One region of the Yersinia kristensenii genome, then DNA from elsewhere that is predicted to be linked to it. Evidence: predicted binding sites of a transcription regulator. Region 1 holds the regulator's gene; each other region holds the start of a gene.

Region 1 (7,002 bases):
ATTGGCCGCCGCCGCATTGTTAATTCGAACCATAATCTGGCCAGCCAAATCATTCACAGCGGGTGTCAGCCAGCTTGGGCGCTGTGCTTCGATAGGGTCGATAGCATCACGCCACTGCGGCACATTGGTGTTCAGATAGGTGGTTAACGGGATGGGCTCACCAAAGTTGACATAGCCCTGACCGAGATTACGCAGCTTGCGCAAACCGCGCAGCATCTGCAATAAGCTCTCTTTTTCTTTGGTCGCACCTCGTAATTCTTTGGCGTAAGTCCCCACTTCCATCACATGCTCGTAGCCGATATAAATCGGCACCAAGGTGATTGGACGCGAACCGCCACGCAACATGGCCTGTATCGTCATCGACAATGTGCCCGTTTTCGGCTCCAGCAGGCGGCCAGTACGTGAGCGCCCACCTTCAACAAAGTATTCCACTGAATAACCACGGGTGAACAGCTCGCCCAGGTATTCACGGAATACGGTTGAATAGAGTTTATTGCCTTTAAAGGTGCGGCGAATAAAGAACGCGCCCAAGCGGCGGAAAATCGGGCCAGCGGGCCAGAAATTCAGGTTAATACCGGCGGCAATATGCGGTGGCACCAGCCCTTGATGATAAAGCACATAGGAAAGTAGCAGGTAGTCCATATGGCTACGGTGGCAGGGCACATAGACAATTTCATGGCCATCTTGTGCCAATTGCCGCACGCGCTCGGCATTATGGACATTAATACCCTGATACAAACGGTTCCACGTCCAGCTCAATACTCGGTCAGACAGACGCACGGCTTCATAAGAGAAGTCGGCGGCTATTTCTTCCATCAGCGTAATGGCATTTTGCTGCGCTTTCTCGTGAGAGATTTTCTTGGTGCGAGCTTCATCCGCGACAGCTTTTTCAATGGCTTTGGAGGTTAACAGTTTTTTGAACAAATCTTGACGGGCCGGTAGGCTCGGGCCCACAGCAGCCAAACGCTGACGCGAGAAATGCATCCGCGCTACACGCGCCAATTTATGGGCGATGGTTTTATCCGTACCATGCTCACTGGCCATTCGGCGCAGTGATACCGTGGTGGAAAAACGCACAAAGCTATCGCGGCCCAGCCACAAAACAGCAAAGAATTTCTCCACGCCGTTTAGCACACGCAGATGTGGCGTACCATGGCCTTCACGCCCCGGAGAGCGGCCAAACATCACCGAAACCGGCAGCATTTGGATATCCAGCTCCGGATTATTGCGATGCAGATCCAGATAATCGTGGAATAGCTTGACCGATTCCTGTTTCGGGGCGTAATAGCGAAACACCCGCGGGCCGTTATCGATAAAGACATGACTGGGAAGTTGCACGCCATCGATTTCCAATGGAATCAATGGGTCGGGCAGATCCTGCGCCTGACATTGCGCTCGCAAAGTCAGCAAATCAGCCTTAGAATTGTAAGGTAAAACGTACAGAATAGGACGAGATGGGTCTAACCCTAACTCAGTCACAGGATCTGCCGGAATAACCTTGCTTTTTACCAACAGTTTAAGTGGTAAATTCAACAACTTATAATATATTTTACGCCAACCTGACATAACTACATGAAGCCTCTTGTTAGCAATTCGTCGCAAGGATACCAGAAAGTGGTTTTGAGATCTGTGGTGATGAGACAACAGAAAGCGGCAAAAATCATCATTAACTTAAGATAAAGGCAATAAAATATGGCGAATCAATCAACAGGATTAACCCGAATCTATAAAGCAGCGGGTTATTCTGTTAAAGGCTTAGCCGCAGCCTGGAAAAATGAAGCCGCATTTCGTCAAGAAGCGGTGGCTGCCATACTCGCTATCATACTGGCCTTCTGGCTAGATGTAGATGCTATAACACGGATTTTATTGATTGGCAGTGTTGTTTTAGTGATTATTATCGAAATCATTAATAGCGCCATAGAAGCCGTGGTGGACCGTATAGGCAGTGAGTTTCACGCACTGTCAGGCCGGGCTAAGGATATGGGCTCTGCCGCCGTGTCTCTGGCCATTTTGTTGGCACTATTTATATGGATAACCGTGCTTTGGCAACATGTCGGTTAATCATGGCGCTAACAACGCTGTTGATGTAAACAGTGATTAATCCCTGTTTTTATTCACTCTTTGGTTCCCAATACCCGCTTACCTGTATATACTCACAGCAAGACTGTATAAACAAACAGGGGGCGGAATGAAAGCACTTACTACCAGACAGCAAGAGGTTTATGACCTGGTGCGCGACCACCTAGCGCAAACAGGTATGCCACCGACCCGTGCCGAAATTGCGCAGCGTCTGGGGTTTCGCTCTCCTAACGCCGCTGAAGAGCATTTAAAAGCACTGGCCCGTAAGGGCGTTATCGAGATAGTCTCCGGCGCTTCCCGTGGTATCCGTCTATTGATGGAAGAAGAAGATGGTCTGCCACTGATTGGCCGGGTTGCCGCAGGTGAGCCGCTGTTAGCCCAACAACACATCGAAGGGCATTACAAAGTTGATCCTTCCATGTTTAAGCCGAGTGCGGATTTTTTACTGCGGGTTAATGGGATGTCGATGAGAGATATCGGTATTCTGGATGGTGACTTATTGGCGGTACATAAAACTCAGGATGTGCGTAATGGGCAAGTGGTCGTTGCGCGCATTGATGATGAAGTGACGGTAAAACGCTTGAAAAAACAAGGTAATATCGTACAACTTCTACCAGAAAACAGTGAGTTCCAGCCGATTGTTGTCGATCTGCGTGAGCAAAACTTTACTATTGAAGGATTGGCCGTTGGTGTCATCCGCAATGGCGACTGGATCTGATTTTAACCTTTATTTATATACCCTTCAGTGAGAAGGGTATATAAAGCATTTAATCCCTCTAATATTTAATTCAAGCTAGTTTGAGAACATTCCGATAATAACTTATTACTTGCTGTTTTAACTGAATATTACGATTTTTTGTTTTCTATTTTTTACTGTAATGATAGTGATTAATATTAATCTGACTTTAATTATTGGTATCCTCTGCTATAGTTATTCATACGGTAAGCGAAGCAACAACGTTTAATTTAAATTATGACTAAGAATAACTAATTTAAGTTAAAGTTGTTTTGAGTAATAACATCTATTTACCGTGCTAAATTAAATAAACTGACTAATCCTAAGGTAACGGAGATATTATGAATAAAGATCAAGCCGACGGTAACTGGAAGCAGTTTAAAGGTAAAGTGAAAGAGAAATGGGGCAAGCTGACTGATGATGACCTCACCGTCATTGAAGGTAAGCGTGACCAGTTGGTGGGTAAAATCCAGGAGAAATACGGCTATCAGAAAGAGCAAGCCGAGAAAGAAGTTAAAGCCTGGGAAGACCACAGTAAGTATCGCTGGTAACAGCCTTAAATGGATTTAAACTGATATTGATATAAATTTATCGGGTCTCTCATTTTACAGGATACACATTATTAAATGGCACTTTCTATTAATTGGATATTAGTTTTCATTACATTGAAGAGTGTTCTTATTTAATTAGGCTATTCTGTCACTCCTATATTTATATCGATATGGGCACAAGGATGTGTCTTGTTTTTTATTTTATTATTTTCACCGGTAATATATGTGATGAATTGCATCCATTATATTGGGTTTAGGTGATAAAGGTTATTATAAATGAGTTCCCTTCGATACTGCCGCTTTTCTAGCGACAGTTTGATTTTATCAGCAAAGGTTATTTCTTTTTCGTCACAATAGAATGGTCGTGGTCACAATGTTCATGGCTTTCACAAGCTTCAACCTCTCCACATTCTGCACATAAACCATGCGCTTCAACCACACTATGACGCAGGGTAAAACCCGACTGTTTTGCTAACAGTGCCAAGGCTTCTTCGATGCCGACGGTGGTGCGTTCTGTCACAATCTTGCAGCGATCACAGATAAAAAGCGCAGAAGTATGAGTTGGTTCTTCAAAATGATGACACAACACATAGCTGTTCGCTGATTCTACGCGGTGAATAAACCCTTGTTCCAGCAAGAAATCCAAAGCGCGATAAACCGTGGGTGGTTTTGCTTGTGGTTCAGAAATACGCAGCAGATCTAACAGGTCATAAGCGCTGATTGCGCCGGGTTGTTGTGCCATTAATCGTAATACTTCAAGACGTTGCGGTGTCAGCCGGACGTTACGTTGTTGACACAGACTTTCCGCCTGGGCAAGCAGCTTTTCCTGATTGATAGGGTTCATCATATACATCCCGCAGCATTCGAATGGTGTCGATTTTATCATATTTACTGATAATCGCCGATAGATGAAAAAACGAGAGGCTACGGAGTGTCACAATTTTGGCAAGTCGCAGCAGTTAGTGGCAGATTTTCACTCTTTGAGCCACAACACTCACTCAGGCGGCTATCGTAAAGTTCTATGGTATAATCCCTGATTCCTTCCCATTGTTTAGTTTGCTCAATGAGTCATATCAATGGGTAATTGATGCAATCATAACCGATGAAACCACAGTAAATGCACGAAGCTCAGACTTTTTCCAGCACCCAGGCAGACAAGCCACGTTACCCTCTGCAGCGTTTTTCCGTCGCGCCGATGCTCGACTGGACAGATCGCCATTGCCGTTATTTCCATCGTTTGTTAACTAAACAGACTTTGTTGTACACCGAAATGGTGACCACCGGTGCCATTATCCACGGCAAAGGGGATTATCTGGCTTACAGTGAGCAAGATCATCCTGTGGCATTACAATTGGGTGGCAGTGATCCACAGGCATTAGCGCATTGTGCCAAACTGGCTGAACAGCGTGGATATAATGAAATAAATCTCAATGTCGGTTGCCCTTCTGATCGGGTACAAAATGGCCGTTTTGGGGCTTGCCTGATGGCGGAGGCCAATCTGGTCGCTGATTGCATTAAAGCTATGCGCGATGTGGTTTCTATTCCGGTTACGGTAAAAACCCGCATTGGTATTGATGAGTTGGATAGCTATGAGTTCTTGTGTGAATTCGTGCAAACCGTCGCAGGCCGTGGTGAGTGTGATATTTTCACTATTCATGCTCGTAAAGCCTGGCTTTCAGGGCTCAGCCCGAAAGAAAATCGCGAAGTACCACCACTGGATTATGAGCGAGTTTATCAGCTTAAACGTGATTTCCCGGCACTGACCATTGCCATTAACGGTGGGGTCAAAACGCTGGCTGAGGCCAAAGAACATCTCAAGCATCTTGATGGGGTGATGATGGGGCGCGAAGCTTACCAAAATCCCAGCATTTTAACGCAAGTAGATCGCGAACTGTTTGATCCGAACGCGCCAGTGGTTGACAGTGTGAAAGCCATCGAAGCGCTTTATCCTTATATCGAACAAGAGCTTTCTCGCGGTGCTTATCTTGGTCACATTACTCGCCATATTCTGGGAATTTTCCAAGGGATTCCTGGCGCGCGCCAATGGCGTCGTCATTTGAGTGAAAATGCGCATAAGCCCGGTGCTGATGTGTCTGTGGTCGAACAGGCGCTAGCGCTGGTGACTCGTCCGCAGCACAATTCACTGTAATAAAAGTGACTATAAGTTAGCGAAATTGACCATGCCTGCCTATTTCCCTGGCAGGTAAGTTTTTATCTATAAGTAATAAATTCAATCTGTTATCTGCTATTTTTAGGTTGGCACGTTTCTTGTAATACTCCTGATGAAATCTCTGTCGATATCACGGTGTGAGTGATGCATTTACAGGGGATTAAACAACAATTAAGGAGCCAGCCATGTTCGAAATTCTCTTTGTTATTGGTTTTTTCATCATGTTGATGGCGACCGGCATCTCCTTGTTGGGTATCTTCGCCGCATTACTGGTGGCGGCTGCTTTTATGATGTTGGGCGGCTTATTTGTGATGATGATTAAGTTGTTACCATGGTTGATTTTAGCTGTGGTGGTGGTCTGGATTTGGCGCTCAATGCAGAAACCGATAGTCAGGCGTTATTAAAATAGAGTCAGATTTTACTAAAATTTTGCTTTCTTGCGGCAGTGATCACAGGCTGAAAGTTTAGTCGCGTGAATTGTTAGGAAAACGTGTTTTTTCCAAAGCGGGCTTGTTAGGATGCTACCCGACACGATTTGTTATCACATTTTCATCCCTGTCAGAGGCAAAAATAGCTGTATAAACGGCACGTTCATCTAAGTGAACATGGCTCTGACAGAATACCTAGCTGTACCCCTACAAGTGCATCAAAGAAAGCGTCATGACAAAGGGCTCCTTAATGGGGCCCTTTGTTTTTTATCATATTAGTGTCGCTGGCGATTAAGGGATCAACAGACTGGAGCCCGTTGTCTGGCGGCTTTCTAATATTTCATGGGCACGGCGCGCATCACTCAGCGGGAACTTCTGAGCTTCAGCCACATCCACTTTAATTGCCCCACTGATAATGTATGAGAATAGCTCACGGCTGGCACTTTCCAACTCTTGCCGGTTAGTGACATAAGAGTATAGAGACGCGCGGGTGACATACAGCGAACCTTTTTGGTTGAGTATAGCAAGGTCAACCCCGGTCACTGGGCCAGAGGCATTACCAAAACTCACCATCAAACCTCTGCGTTTAAGGCTATTCAATGAGTCTAGCCAGGTACTTTTCCCCACCGAGTCATACACCACACCCACTTTTTCGCCATTGGTCAGCTCCGCCACTCGCTCGGCGATATTTTCTTTGCGATAGTTTATGGTGGCCCAAGCGCCGTTGGTTTTCGCCAATTCCGCTTTTTCATCAGAGCCGACGGTGCCTATCAGTTTTGCACCCAGAGCTTTTGCCCATTGACAGGCAATCAACCCGACACCCCCTGCCGCCGCGTGGAATAAGAACACTTCGCCGGGTTTGATTACATGGGTTTGGCGCAATAAATACTGAACAGTCAGTCCCTTAAGGAATGAAGCCGCCGCTTGTTCGAAAGAGATTTCCGCAGGGAGTAGGGCGATTTTATCTGCATCGACATTATGGACTTCGCTATAAGCGCCCAGAGCTGATTGAGCATATACTACTCGGTCACCGACTTT
Region 2 (7,002 bases), 1.9 Mb from region 1:
GCCATTATAGGTTTTCACACCTGAAGACCACGCGGTAGCTGAAGCTGCTGAGTCAGTCACATAATCAGGTTTCTGTGTTTTTTTATCTAATGAGTAGTGGGTGTACTGCCCGGTCAGTGGCAATGCATCTATTCCTTTAAAGAAACCGCCCGCGCCCATGGCATAGTTACGCGCTGAAGTAATCTCAGAGTCCCCCATCCCATCGCCAATCAGTAAAATGACATTTTTTACCGTTTTGTTGGACAGCGAATCACGAAGAGCCTGAGTTTGATCTTCTGTCAAACGGCGAGCGCCACCAAATTGGGTGATATCACCATGGGCGCTGCGGTCATATAAACCGGTGGCTGCCGCAACAGCATTGGGTGCGAACAGAGAGCTGCTCAGCATCAGGGTAGATAGCGCTATGCCGGACAAAGTGGATACGCGATTCTGCATCAGTAGAGTTCCTTGTTGTAAAACAGTAATACAATTTGTATTGATTGGTTACAACGGATACTAGAACAGACAAATGACGCTTTTATGACAATCAACGCTTTTATGCCAAGCGCGATTAATTGTTATCCCTTATCTTTCAGAGCTATCCCCCTGACCTCTCGCCGTCATTTCACAGAATGGGGCTAAATCAAGCCACCGTTAGCACGCAGCACTTGTCCATTGATCCAGCCACCGTCTTTGCTCACCAAAAATGCCACTGCTGCGGCAATATCTTCTGGTGTACCCAATCTTTCCAATGGTGCCATTTTTGCCATTTTTTCAATGAGCTCCGCTGATTTTCCATTAAGAAAAAGGTCAGTTGCGGTGGGCCCTGGCGCCACTGCATTGACGGTAATATTGCGGCCCCGCAATTCTTTTGCCAAGATTGCCGTCATTGTTTCAACCGCGGCTTTGGTAGCCGCATAAACAGCATATTTTTCCAACTTTAACCCCACGACACTGGTTGAGAAATTAACAATTCGCCCCCCCGTTCTAAGGCGTTTTGCGGCTTCCCGCATCCCGTTAAAGCTCCCTTTCAGGTTAATTGCAATCTGACGGTCAAAGTGTTCATCATCACTATCGGCAATCGCGCTGAGTGACATGATTCCAGCATTATTGACCAAGACATCTACGCCACCAAAAGCGGTTTCTGCTTTGGCAAATAATTGGGCTACAGCGGCGGGATCACTGATATCCCCTTGGGCACTCAATGCATTTCCACCCGCTTGTTGAATTTTACGCACTAAGGCTTCGGCCTCCTCATCAGCCCGAGAATAATTGATCAGAACGGTATAACCGTCTTGGGCTAAACGCTCGGCTATTGCTGCACCAATACCCCGTGATGCGCCTGTGACAATAGCGACCTGCTGAGTGGTATTCGTCATAATATTCTCCTGAATGTGTGTTTCATTATTTGTACGAGTTTATGGGCCGTTCTCAAGCCATGTTTTCAAAAGCTGCCCCACTGAAACCGATACAGAGAGCATGCCACTTTTACTCATTCGGATAATCACCTATTATTCGTTAACACTATCCGAAAAAGTCGAACAATAGCATGGACAGAATTGATGCAATGCGCGTGTTTATCAGAGTAGTGGAACAGCGCAGTTTTACCCAAACCGCACAAGACTTAAATTTACCGCGCTCTAGTGTGACGGATGCAGTTAAACAGCTTGAAAAACGATTGAATATCCGCTTATTGCAACGCACCACTCGGCATGTCAGCCCGACACTGGATGGGGAAGCTTACTACCAGCGCTGCCTGAAAATTATTGCTGATATAGAAGATGCTGAAATGGCGTTTGCCAATGCTAAACCACGAGGTTTACTGAGGATAGATGTACAAGGTACCTTGGCTCGCCATTTTGTATTACCTCAACTACCTGATTTTATAGCACAATATCCCGATATTGAATTATTTATCAGCGAAGGAGATAGGCTAGTTGATTTGATCCGTGAAGGCTTTGACGGTGTATTGCGTGTCGGCAATTTGCAAGACAGTGACATGGTCGCCCGCCGCGTGGCACTGCTACCACAGGTAACTTGTGCTGCACCGCGCTATTTGCAACAACATGGAGCACCACTCACTCTCAATGAGTTAGCCGGGCATCAGATGATAGGATTTCGTTCTAGTGCGACCGGCGGACTGATGCCATTAGAATTTTGTATCGGAACACAATGTCAGCCCTCCGCCCAAAAAGAGCACTCCTATCAACGTTCACCACCCTATTCATCAGCTGAAATTCAAGATGTGGAAGTGCAAAACGTGAAATTACCGGCTATTCTATCCGTTAGTGGCGCGGAAAGTTTTGTGGCTGCCGCACGGCTAGCATTAGGAATCATTCAGGTGCCACGTTATCATATTGAGTCAGATTTACGTGCCGGAACACTGATTGAGATTCTCCCTGAATATGCCCCGCCCCCAATGCCGGTTTCTTTTCTGTATCCACGCAATCGACAATTGTCACCACGGGTGCGTATTTTCAGTGACTGGCTAAGCCAAGTATTCCTGACAGCAGGTTCCTGACAATATATTCCTGACAATAATAGAGCCTTGAAATACGATGTCGCTGACACCATCAACAGCCGAGCGAGCTAGCCCGGCTGAAAAACCTCAGTTTATTGGTCTTTTTCAACGGATTGATAGATATCGATATCAAAATAGCCGTCGCTCCGGCCGTCATTGAGGTAAACCTCATAACAAGCGCCCTCGGCTGGGCGATAGCCACTTTGTGGCAGATGTTGGTGATATAATTCCCCCCACGCTTTGGCGTAATCATCATCCGTGACTCGGGTGTGATATATCGCATATAAACCCGAAGGGATCACCTGTAACTCTAGCTGACCGCTAAGTTCTACTGGCAAGACATAATCATCAGCGACGGATAAAGACACATCAGCCCGTAATTCAGCCGGTGGATTGGTTTCTGGGTTATCCCAGTAAAGTGCTAACCACTCTTTTCCTGGAATTTGGTGCTGGGTATAAAGTGATAATAGTTGGTCAAATCCTTTCGGAATGGTCTCGTGATAAGGCCCGACAACTCGGATTCCCACAATCTTTTTTGATTCTTTTTCGACTATCTTGAATGTCATATCGCGACCTCGACTCAATGGTTTTAATAAAAATTAAGTGGCTAAAGATACGATCCCACACCACTACTGTACATTCGTACAGTATAGCGAGGTTTTATGACATTTGATTAATTTTCAACCTCGATTTGCGAACTGCTTCGCAAAAAATCATCAGCTTGTTCCAGTTGAAGATGACTGAATACCGTGATCCCGTGGCGGCGCAGTAAAGCGGTTGTCACTCCCTGTCCTGCGCGTTGAGTGCCATTAAAATGGCCATCATAGATACGGCTACTGCCACAAGATGGGCTACCTTCAGTCAGGATGGCCAATGTGCACTGATGTTTTTGAGCCAATTCCAAGGCCTGATAAGCCCCTTGCAGAAATTCTCGGCTGACATCATTACCCCATTGTTCAATCACCCGCGCTTGCCCCTGTAATACCGCCTCGCCATTACCTTGCTGAATTTCTGCTGGTGGGCGTGGCACCGGCATTCCTGCGGCCAGTTCTGGACAAACCAGTACCAGCCGCCCTTCATCCTGCCAGCGCTGAATAATTTCATCATGGACAGACAGAGCGCTGCCGTTATAACGAACAGGTTTCCCCATCAAGCAGGCACTGATCAGGATACGCGCAGGTTTAGATTCCACGAGATTTTCAACCTTAATATTGTGTGATAAATGAATTAGTGATGAATTAAAAATAACTATAGCCACCGATAATAACTAATTAATAGTGGCCAGTCATAAACTCAGAAAAATAATTAACGCAAAACAGATATTTCTTGGGTTAATAAATAGATTGTGACTTATTTTGAATGCTTATAGGCAGATAAGACTTGCGGTAACAATCTCGCCAATCGCTTTGCCCACTGTTCCTGTCCATCGGGTTGGGTAATAAGATCCTGGCGAATTTCTATGCCTACATAAGGTAAATGGCGCTGTTCTGCATGAAATGGCAAAGTGAAATCGGTTGCATCTGTCATGGCGTAAGGTTGGTTAACTCCGACATTTAATGCGCCTTCTTGCTGTAAAAATGCTATCAACTGCAGAGAAAACTCGGGATTACGGTTAAATAAAGTCCCAACTTGCCACGGGCGTGAAATGTTTTTAAACGACGGGGTAAAGCTGTGCATGGAAATGATGACGCTGGTTTGGCCGTTATCCTGGCGCAGATTAAGTGTCTGTGTAATTAAGTCATGATAAGGCTGGAATATCTCAGTTCGGCGGGCTTGTGCCTCTTTCTCCGTAACGCCAATATTGCGTGGGATTCGCGTATTTTCCGAAATTTCAGGAATAGAACTGGCGATACCAGGCGTGCGGTTACAATCAATCACTAAGCGCGAGTAACGCTGATGAATCAATGTTGCATCCAAATATTGACTGAGTAATTGCGCGGTAGCCAATGAACCGATATCCCAGCCAATATGGCGGTCAATTTCCCCAGAGGGTAATCCCAAATCGCCAAGTTGGGCGGGGATACGCTGCCCTGCATGATCTGCCAGCAAGATAAAAGGTGAACGGCTCTCTGGGCGTTCAATGGCAGCTGCCGGAGGTTCGCCATCACGTAATAAAGGAACTAAAGTGACATTGGACATGAATTGAATACCTGATATGAATGGATTTCGTCAATAACAGGCTTTTATCCTAGCGACTTATGCTCACTTCGCCCACCCCGTCCTTATACCTAAACTGTATGGTTTATGCGATAAGTGCCGCAATAACCGCAGGTTTTTACTTTTCATTCCCGATAGTCATCTATTGATGTTATTTTTCATGTAATAATCTCTGGCAAATCTTTAATCCCATCATTTGTGCTTAACCAGTCGCAGCAAAGTCGCGGAGAACTATGGAAACGTTTTTAATTGATCGGATGGCAACCCCACAGGGTGAACTGTTGTTAATTGCAGACGAAGAAAACCGGCTACGCGCCATTGATTGGACGGATCATTATGAACGCCTGATGAAGTTGCTACGCAATCATTACGGCACCAATACCTTTACCCTCGTAGAAAAACGCAATCCCGGAGGGTTAAGTGACAGTATGCAGCGCTATTTTGCCGGTGAGCTAAGTATTATCGATAATTTACCTGTGAAAACAGCTGGCACTGACTTCCAGCGCCAGGTGTGGGAACAACTGCGTAAAATCCCCTGTGGTGAAACCATTACTTATGGTGAATTAGCAAAACGCATTAATCGCCCCACCGCTTCCCGGGCTGTAGGGATGGCTAATGGCTTGAATCCTATTTCAATTGTTGTCCCTTGTCATAGGGTCATTGGGCAGCAAGGTGCATTGACTGGCTATGCCGGTGGTGTGGAGCGAAAACGCTGGCTATTAATGCATGAGGGCTATCTTTTAGCACGCTAACTATTCTTGCTCTTATCAGACGCAAGAAAAGATGTTAAAATTGACGCATATCAATATTATTGGGAATACCCTATGATCCCGGAAAAACGCGTAATCCGACGTATTCAGTCTGGTGGTTGTGCAATCCATTGTCAGGATTGCAGTATCAGCCAGCTCTGTATTCCTTTTACTTTGAATGAGAACGAGCTGGATCAGCTCGACAATATCATTGAAAGGAAAAAACCTATTCAGAAAGGACAGGCGCTGTTTAAAGCAGGTGATGAGCTTAAATCATTGTATGCCATCCGTTCCGGGACCATCAAAAGTTACACCATTACCGAAGAAGGTGATGAGCAAATTACCGGTTTCCATTTAGCGGGCGATTTAGTCGGTTTTGATGCAATCAGTAACCTGCAGCATCCAAGCTTTGCGCAAGCCCTCGAAACATCAATGGTTTGCGAAATCCCGTTTGACACTCTGGATGATCTATCCGGCAAAATGCCAAATCTGCGCCAACAGATGATGCGCCTAATGAGTGGTGAGATTAAAGGTGATCAAGACATGATTTTACTGCTTTCTAAAAAGAATGCAGAAGAGCGTCTGGCGGCCTTTATTTATAATCTCTCCCGACGTTTTGCTCAGCGTGGTTTCTCACCACGTGAATTCCGTCTCACCATGACTCGTGGCGATATCGGCAATTATTTAGGTTTGACGGTAGAAACTATCAGCCGCTTGTTGGGCCGTTTCCAGAAAAGCGATATTCTGAGTGTGAAAGGTAAATATATCACTATCGAGAATACCGAAGCATTGGCTAAATTGGCGGGGAACCCAAGACCGAGTCTTTAATTTCAAGCATACCCACTAGATATCAATCTGCAAAGTGAGTCTCATGGATGAGGCTCATAAATCTCGGTGAGCTGATTCCCGTAAGTGATTCGGAGGATTAAGGGCAACCAATACACCTGCAACTTTAACGGTGACGGATATATTATTGCTCTGGCTCGTTCTCTCGCCTATCCTCTTTCACTTTCATGGTTTACTCTTTAACTAACATACTGTTAATTCACGGTTGTAAGGAGACTCTATGGCAAAGTATCAGAATATTCTGGTGGCTATTGACCCCAATCAGGATGATCAACCTGCATTAAGACGTGCAGTCTATCTTGTGCGACGTAACGGCGGCACAATAAAAGCGTTTTTAGCCATTTATGACTTGTCTTATGATATGACCACCCTGCTATCACCCGATGAGCGCACTGCTATGCGCAAAGGGGTTATCAGCCAACGCTCAGCTTGGATAAACGAGCAGTGCCGGTTTTATCTCGATGAAGGGATACCAATTGAAATCAAAGTGGTATGGCACAATCGTCCCTACGAAGCCATTATTCAGGAAGTCCTGAAATTTAAACACGATTTATTGCTAAAAATGGCACATCAGCATGATCGCCTGGAGTCGATTATCTTCACCCCAACTGACTGGCATTTATTGCGCAAATGCCCATGTCCAGTGTGGATGGTAAAAGATCAACCTTGGCCAGAAGGTGGTACGGCATTGGTAGCTGTCAACCTCTCAAGCGAAGACCCACTTCATGACCCGCTCAATCTACGTTTAGT
Region 3 (7,002 bases), 760 kb from region 1:
CAGGTTACCAAGCACTGAAACTGACCATAAAAGGTTTGAAAGGCGGTCATTCGGGCGCTGATATCCATTTAGGGCTAGGTAATGCCAATAAACTGCTGGCCCGATTCCTGTTCGACCAGGCCAAAGATTTAGACCTGCGGATATTGGATTTGAATGGCGGCACACTACGTAATGCCATCCCACGTGAAGGTTCTGTGACCTTAGCGGTTGCCGCAGATAAAGTCGACCAGCTGAAAAACCTGAGCCAGGAGTATCTGGCGACCTTGAAAAATGAGCTGGCCGCAGTTGAAAAGAATCTGACTGTATTGCTTGAGCCGATATTGATTGATAATGCTAAGGCTCTGACAAAAGACACCCAACAGCGCCTGATCGCCTTATTGAATGCCACGCCAAACGGTGTCATTCGTATGAGTGATGCAGTAAAAGGCGTGGTTGAAACCTCACTGAATGTGGGTGTCGTTACCATGAATGAGAACGAAGTAGAAATCATCTGCCTAATTCGTTCTCTGATCGACAGCGGCAAAGATTACGTGGTGGGCATGCTGACGGCGATTGGTCAGTTGGCTGGCGCAGATACCTCGCCAAAAGGCGGCTACCCTGGCTGGCAACCTGACCCAACCTCACCGGTGATGGCGTTGGTGCGGGAAACCTACCAAAAACTGTTTAACAAAACACCCAATATCATGGTCATCCATGCTGGTCTGGAATGTGGTTTATTCAAAAAACCTTACCCAGAGATGGATATGGTGTCGATTGGGCCAACAATGACGGGGCCACATTCACCGGATGAACAAGTTCATATCGAAAGTGTGGGCCAGTATTGGCAATTGTTGACGGCGCTGCTAAAAGCGATTCCTGAGCGCGCATAAGCAAATTGGTTTTGTTTGTATATGATAACGGCGGCGCTTAGGCCCGCCGTTTTTTCTTAATCGGGGTTATTCCCAACTCAACAATAATTGCCGCTCGAGTTGCGGATCCAGTAAAGTGACATGTAACCCCACCAAACGCACCCCCCGCTCCGCCCGCCGTTCATTCCATGCTGCCCGCGCTACTTGCAATAAATCCGCTTTATTCAACTCTGGCCAAACATGCTCTTGCGTCGTTTGCTGAAAATCATGAAACTTCAATTTCACCCCTTGCCGGGCGATATGCAGATCCGGCCTAACCTTGCGAAGACGGGTTTCCAGCTCAATATAAAGCTTTTCAATCAATAACTCACAGCTTTCCCAATCATGAATATCCTCTGCCAGAGTCCGCTCAACCCCAACCGATTTGCGCAAGCGATCGGGAGAAACTTCGCGTTCATCAATACCGTGGCTGCGCTCCCACAGCACATGACCAAACTTACCAAAGCGCTTTAATAATTCAGCCTGTGGATAGTGTTGTACATCACTACAGGTTATCAGCCCCAGTTCTTGCAGACGTTTCGCCGTCACTTTGCCCACCCCTGGAATTTTACTCAGCGGCAAATCATGCAAGAAGGGCAATACTTTATCCGGGGTTATCACATACTGACCATTGGGTTTATTTAAATCAGACGCGATCTTGGCTAAAAACTTGACAGGAGCAATGCCCGCAGAAGCTGTTAGATTTAATTCCATCGCAATAGATTGGCGAATCTCTTGTGCAATTAATGTGGCGGAACCGCTGCATGCCTGACAATCAGAAACATCAAGATAGGCTTCATCCAGCGAAAGCGGCTCAATCAAAGGGGTGTAGCGAGCAAAAATCTCACGGATATGCAGCGAAGCTTCTTTATACGCCGCCATTCGGCCAGGGATCACTTTCAGTTGTGGGCAAAGTTTCAGTGCCATGGCGGTAGGCATTGCGCTGCGAACCCCATAACGCCGGGCTGGATAATTGGCGGTGCTAATCACACCGCGCCGGTCCTTACTACCGCCAATCGCAATAGGAATATCACGCAAACTGGGATCGTCACGCATTTCGACTGCCGCGAAGAAGCAATCCATATCGACATGAATAATTTTCCGCATGTTTATCCCCCCGCCAAACCACTGTATAAGAATACAGTTAAATCGGAGAAATTCAAGATTATCCTAGATCCTGACCAGGCAAATTTCGTGATAGCGGGAAACTAACCTGGAAGCAGAGCAATCGCTTCAATTTCCAAGGCCAAATCATGATGTAAAACGGGCACTGGCACCACGCAACGTGCCGGTTTATGTGGCCCCAACCAATCAGCATAAAGCGCATTAAAATGGGGCCATAGGGCAATATCACACAGATAAACTCGCACCTGAATCAAACTATTTACACTGCAATGACAATCCGCAAGTATCCCTTCAATATTGGCAAAAACCTGCATAACCTGAATATCAAAAGGTTGATTTGATAATGCCACGCCCTGCGCCGTGACGGGCAGTTGGCCAGAAAGATAGACCATACCGCCCGCACAGACAGCATGGCTATAATGGCCCGCTGGCGGCGGGCCCTGTGTAGAATTTATTAAGATAGGTGCGGACATCATCAAGACTTATCAATAAAGTGGGCCAAACGGGCTAAATCGACATTACCGCCCGATATAATCACTCCGACTCGTTTACCACGCAAATCCAGCTCATCACTAAAAGCGACTGCCGCCCCTAAGCAACCCGTGGGTTCCACCACAATCTTCATTCGGCTGGTGAAAAATTTCATTGCCGAGATCAATTGGTTATCCGTGGCCGTCAGAATATTATCAACCCGCTCCTGAATAACCGGGAAAGTATAATGTCCTAAAGCCGGAGTTTGCGCGCCGTCCGCAATGGTGACTGGCGTGTCAATTTTAACAATTTTTCCGCTGCGGAAACTCTGTTGCCCATCATTACCGGCGGCAGGTTCCACCCCAATTACCTGACAATTGGGGTAGAGCTCTTTGGCCACCGTAGCACAGCCGGACAACAGCCCGCCGCCGCCCAGTGGCACCAGCAGCACATCCAACTCACCCACTTCTTCAAATAACTCTTTCGCCGCCGTCCCCTGCCCGGCCATCACATCCGGATGGTCATAAGGTGGGATCAAAGTTAGTCCCTGCTCTTGTGCCAGTTGACGGCTAATGGCTTCGCGGTCTTCAAGATAGCGGTCATACAGCACCACTTCGCCGCCATAACCTCGTGTCGCCGCGATTTTAGCGGCTGGCGCATCTTTAGGCATGACAATAACCGCGCGAATGCCTAATTTACGCGCAGACAAAGCAATAGCCTGCGCATGATTCCCCGACGAGAAGGCAATAACCCCTTTTGCTTGCTGTTCTGGCGCTAATTTCACTAACGCGTTATAAGCGCCACGGAATTTAAACGCTCCCATATGCTGGAAATTTTCGCATTTAAAAAACAACTGCGCACCAGTTTGCTCATTGGCGGTGGAGGAAGTCAAAACTGGAGTTTTGAGCGCAAAACCCGCAATCCGTTGATGTGCTTGAATAATATCTTCGTAACTGATGACTAATGGGGCCATCTTCAACTTCCTTCAGTGGGGAGATAGGTATAGACAGTGGAGCGGGCGACACCAAGATTATTGGCAACCACGGTCTGAGCATTTTTTAAATCCATCAAACCCGCTTGCGCCAGTTGGCGCACAATTTCACGCCGCTGTGCCGGGTTCAGCGCGCGTGGAGTGGTATTGTGCGCGGCAGCAAATTGTTCCAGCTGAGTGCGCAACATCTCAAGGCGAGGTGATGCCAGAGACTCCTGAACCTCTGCCGGTGTCGTTTGGGTCAGTTGAGATAAACTGGCGCTGACGGCGGAAAACAGCGAGATATCCATATTGAGACAAAGTGCTCCGATGAATTCCCCTTTGCTATTTTTCAAGCCAATTGATGTGCTTTTGGCCGGACGACCATCAGGAAATTGGTTCGGGTAATTAAGAATAACTTCAGGAAAGTTAGGGTCAGCAATACGGCTTAGCCCCAGTTCAGTCGCTGGCTCACCGACTTCGCGACCGGATAAATTGTTTGAAATTGCCGCAATGGCATGTTCCGGCTGAGTAAGGTCGTGCAAGACAAATTCCACTAAGGGTGCAAATGTTTTGCCCAGTGCCTCAACGATTTTTTTGCTCTCCCGCAACAGGAGTTGATCTTCTGTCAGTTTCATAATTGAAGTATTGTCATTTACTGACAATTTGTCAATTTGATTCTGCAAGTAATAAAAAAGCTGCGCGCAGCAGCTCTTTTCCAAAGGATTGTGGGAGTCAGTATTATTTCAGAATCGAGCTTTTCAGCGATTTATCTTGCTGGTGCCGCTCTAAAGCCAACTCAATCAGTGTAGTGATCAATTCCGTCGAGCCCACACCGGTGGCGCGCCACAATTTGGGATACATACTGATATTAGTAAATCCTGGTAATGTATTTATTTCATTGATAATTACGTGGTTATCTGGGGTTAAAAAGACATCAACCCGCGCCATACCGCAGCATTCGAGCGCTCTAAATGTCGCTAAAGCCACCGTGCGAATGTTGTCGCTGGCAGCACTGTCTATGGCCGCCGGGATGATGACCTGAGCACCAGTTTCATTAATGTATTTAGTGTCATAGGAATAAAACTCGTCGCTGATGACCACCTCGCCACACAAACTGGCTTGCGGGTTGTCATTGCCCATGACTGCACATTCGATCTCCCGCCCAACAATAGCCGATTCCACCAGCACTTTATGGTCAAAATCAAAGGCTAATGCTACCGCCTGCTCATATTCGGCCGCATTACGCACTTTACTCACACCCACCGAGGAGCCCTGATTCGCCGGTTTAATAAATAAAGGTAATCCGAGTTTTTCCGTAATTTTTTCAAAACAATAGCTGTCTTTATTACCACGTGTCAGTGTAATAAAAGGCGCGATATTCAACCCGGCATCACGCAGTAATCGCTTAGTGATGTCTTTATCCATGCTGACCGCAGACCCCACGACACCTGAGCCGACAAAAGGAATATTGGCCATACGCAACAGGCCTTGCAAGGAACCATCTTCCCCTAATGTCCCGTGTACAATAGGGAAAATGACATCCAACTGAGCCAATGCAGCTGCATTATCCGTAGCAATGAGTTGCTGACTCTCTTGGCCAAGGATCAGCGCCACATTTTTGTTTGAATGATTCAGGGAAATTAACGCCGGATGTTCTGCATTTAACAAGTAACTGGATGCATCATTAATATGCCATTTACCTTGTTTATCAATACCTAACAGTGTCACTTCGAATTTTTCTTTATCAATCGCATCCACGATATTCTTGGCCGACTGCAATGACACTTCATGTTCAGCCGATTTACCGCCAAAAATCACACCAACTCGCAATCTTGACACACTACATTCCTTCTTAAGACCAGGCATTTACACCCAATAAAATCACATGTATACCCTAAATAATTCGAGTTGCAGGAGGCCAACGCACATGCAGCTTGAAGATGACCAGCATAACCCTAATACAACCAGTGCCTGCTCAACTAATGTTTTTTAAGATTTATCCAGAATTTTCTTATGACACTGCGTCTTAGATGATGAATTTAGCCCCCCACGCCAACTCAAGAACATTACAAATTAAATTACCGTCAGTGATATTCATAATTATCCTAATCAATGTGACAACAAATTTATGAAATAACAGAATGGAATCCTGTTATTGATATTTTTATCCTTTTTGTCATTTATTTTTAATGAAAAGTCATTAAATTCGATAAAGCCGAAGATTATTGGCTATATGATTAACATCACCCTGAAAAAATTCATTATCAGTCAATGGATGGAAACTAAATATTATGCGAAATTATATAATGGCGACTTTATTACTCTCTGCTAGTTTTGTCACACATGCTAATTCAGCTTCTTCAATGATCCCCCAGCAAGCACCACAAATTATTGCTCATCGGGGGGGGACTGCGGACGGCCCTGAAAACACAATTCCGACCATTCAAAAAGCGCTGAGTAATGGTGCTAATGCAATTTGGGTCACTATTCAACTATCAAAAGATAATAAACTTGTATTGTATCGCCCTTCTGATCTCAAAGAATTGACGGATAAATCGGGTAAAGTTTCTGATTATACCGCGCAGCAACTCGCCCAAACTGATGCCAGCTTTAATTATAATAAAAAACATGATCTTCATCCTGATCCAAAGACACACATTGGCATTCCTACGCTTGATGACGTATTGAAAAAATTCCCTACAACACAATTTTATCTCGACATTAAGTCCCCGGATGCAAATCCAATAATACTGGCTAAAGCCCTGCAAAAAACACTGGAAGCGACCGGTAAAAATGAAGAAAACCGGCTAGTCCGAACCCGCGTCTACTCAACCGATGACACTTATTTGAAGGCGTTGGATAAAGTGAATGAAACCAGCGATATTGCACATAAAATCCAACGATTTGAAAGCCGCGACTTTACGCGAACACAATTAGCCAACATCACGATGGATCATAAATGTGAATTACCGGCAGATAATAAAGAGCGCTGGTATGGTCTGGAGTTACACCGGAAAGTTGAAGTTGTCGAGAAATATACTCTCGGTGAAGGCCGCTCTAACGCAGTATTAAGTTGGGATAAAGAAGCGGTTGATTGTTTCCGTAAAAATACCAATGCACATATTATTTTCTTCGGAATTAATACTCCGGAAGATTATCAGAAAGCGAAAGAATTAGGTGCCAATGGGGTAATGGTGGATTCTCCAGCTCAATTTAAGAAAATAGTCCACGACAATAAATAATTAAACTCATCATACTTCAAACTGCATGTACATTTGCTTCCTGCAACTCAAATTATTTAAGGTATTGAAAATAGCCCCCAATCAACATTCATTGAATGGGGGCTTTAAATACCTATTTTACAGCCAGTAAAACAGGATCTCAGTTAGAGAATACGATATTGCGCCAATGCTTTCTGGCGCGCTGCCTCTTTAGCTAATCGTTTCTTGCGCGAATCACAAGGTTCAGGGCAATCACACACTTTTTCCATCCCCAAAGCCCCAATACCTCCGCAACTGCCCTGCAAAGTTTTACGTTTTACGATAT

The links. The regulator LexA, encoded in region 1, represses DNA repair genes until DNA is damaged. The targets are predictions, from matches to a motif close to TNCTGTATGTACATACAGNA.
Region 2: a site for LexA is predicted at 3,131-3,150, ahead of sbmC (DNA gyrase inhibitor SbmC). Genes of this name have one in related genera too.
Region 3: a site for LexA is predicted at 2,014-2,033, ahead of dinB (DNA polymerase IV). Genes of this name have one in related genera too.

Annotation. Positions count from the first base shown of each region.
Region 1 covers NZ_UHIY01000001.1:1,693,666-1,700,667, forward strand. The annotation lists gene plsB (glycerol-3-phosphate 1-O-acyltransferase PlsB) at 1-1,566, opposite strand, end outside; gene DX162_RS07790 (diacylglycerol kinase) at 1,693-2,061, shown strand; gene lexA (transcriptional repressor LexA) at 2,189-2,797, shown strand; gene DX162_RS07800 (CsbD family protein) at 3,157-3,366, shown strand; gene zur (zinc uptake transcriptional repressor Zur) at 3,701-4,210, opposite strand; gene dusA (tRNA dihydrouridine(20/20a) synthase DusA) at 4,484-5,515, shown strand; gene pspG (envelope stress response protein PspG) at 5,722-5,940, shown strand; gene DX162_RS07820 (quinone oxidoreductase) at 6,256-7,002, opposite strand, start outside.
Region 2 covers NZ_UHIY01000001.1:3,630,053-3,637,054, forward strand. The annotation lists gene phoA (alkaline phosphatase) at 1-435, opposite strand, end outside; gene DX162_RS16595 (SDR family oxidoreductase) at 618-1,358, opposite strand; gene DX162_RS16600 (LysR family transcriptional regulator) at 1,529-2,500, shown strand; gene sbmC (DNA gyrase inhibitor SbmC) at 2,593-3,066, opposite strand; gene DX162_RS16610 (2-thiouracil desulfurase family protein) at 3,174-3,692, opposite strand; gene DX162_RS16615 (N-formylglutamate amidohydrolase) at 3,851-4,639, opposite strand; gene ogt (methylated-DNA--[protein]-cysteine S-methyltransferase) at 4,891-5,409, shown strand; gene DX162_RS16625 (FNR family transcription factor) at 5,482-6,234, shown strand; gene uspE (universal stress protein UspE) at 6,473-7,002, shown strand, end outside.
Region 3 covers NZ_UHIY01000001.1:2,458,434-2,465,435, reverse strand. The annotation lists gene pepD (beta-Ala-His dipeptidase) at 1-869, shown strand, start outside; gene dinB (DNA polymerase IV) at 936-1,994, opposite strand; gene DX162_RS11245 (RidA family protein) at 2,096-2,488, opposite strand; gene DX162_RS11240 (threo-3-hydroxy-L-aspartate ammonia-lyase) at 2,488-3,456, opposite strand; gene DX162_RS11235 (helix-turn-helix transcriptional regulator) at 3,459-4,091, opposite strand; gene ddlA (D-alanine--D-alanine ligase) at 4,195-5,295, opposite strand; gene DX162_RS11225 (glycerophosphodiester phosphodiesterase family protein) at 5,748-6,698, shown strand; gene nqrM ((Na+)-NQR maturation NqrM) at 6,842-7,002, opposite strand, start outside.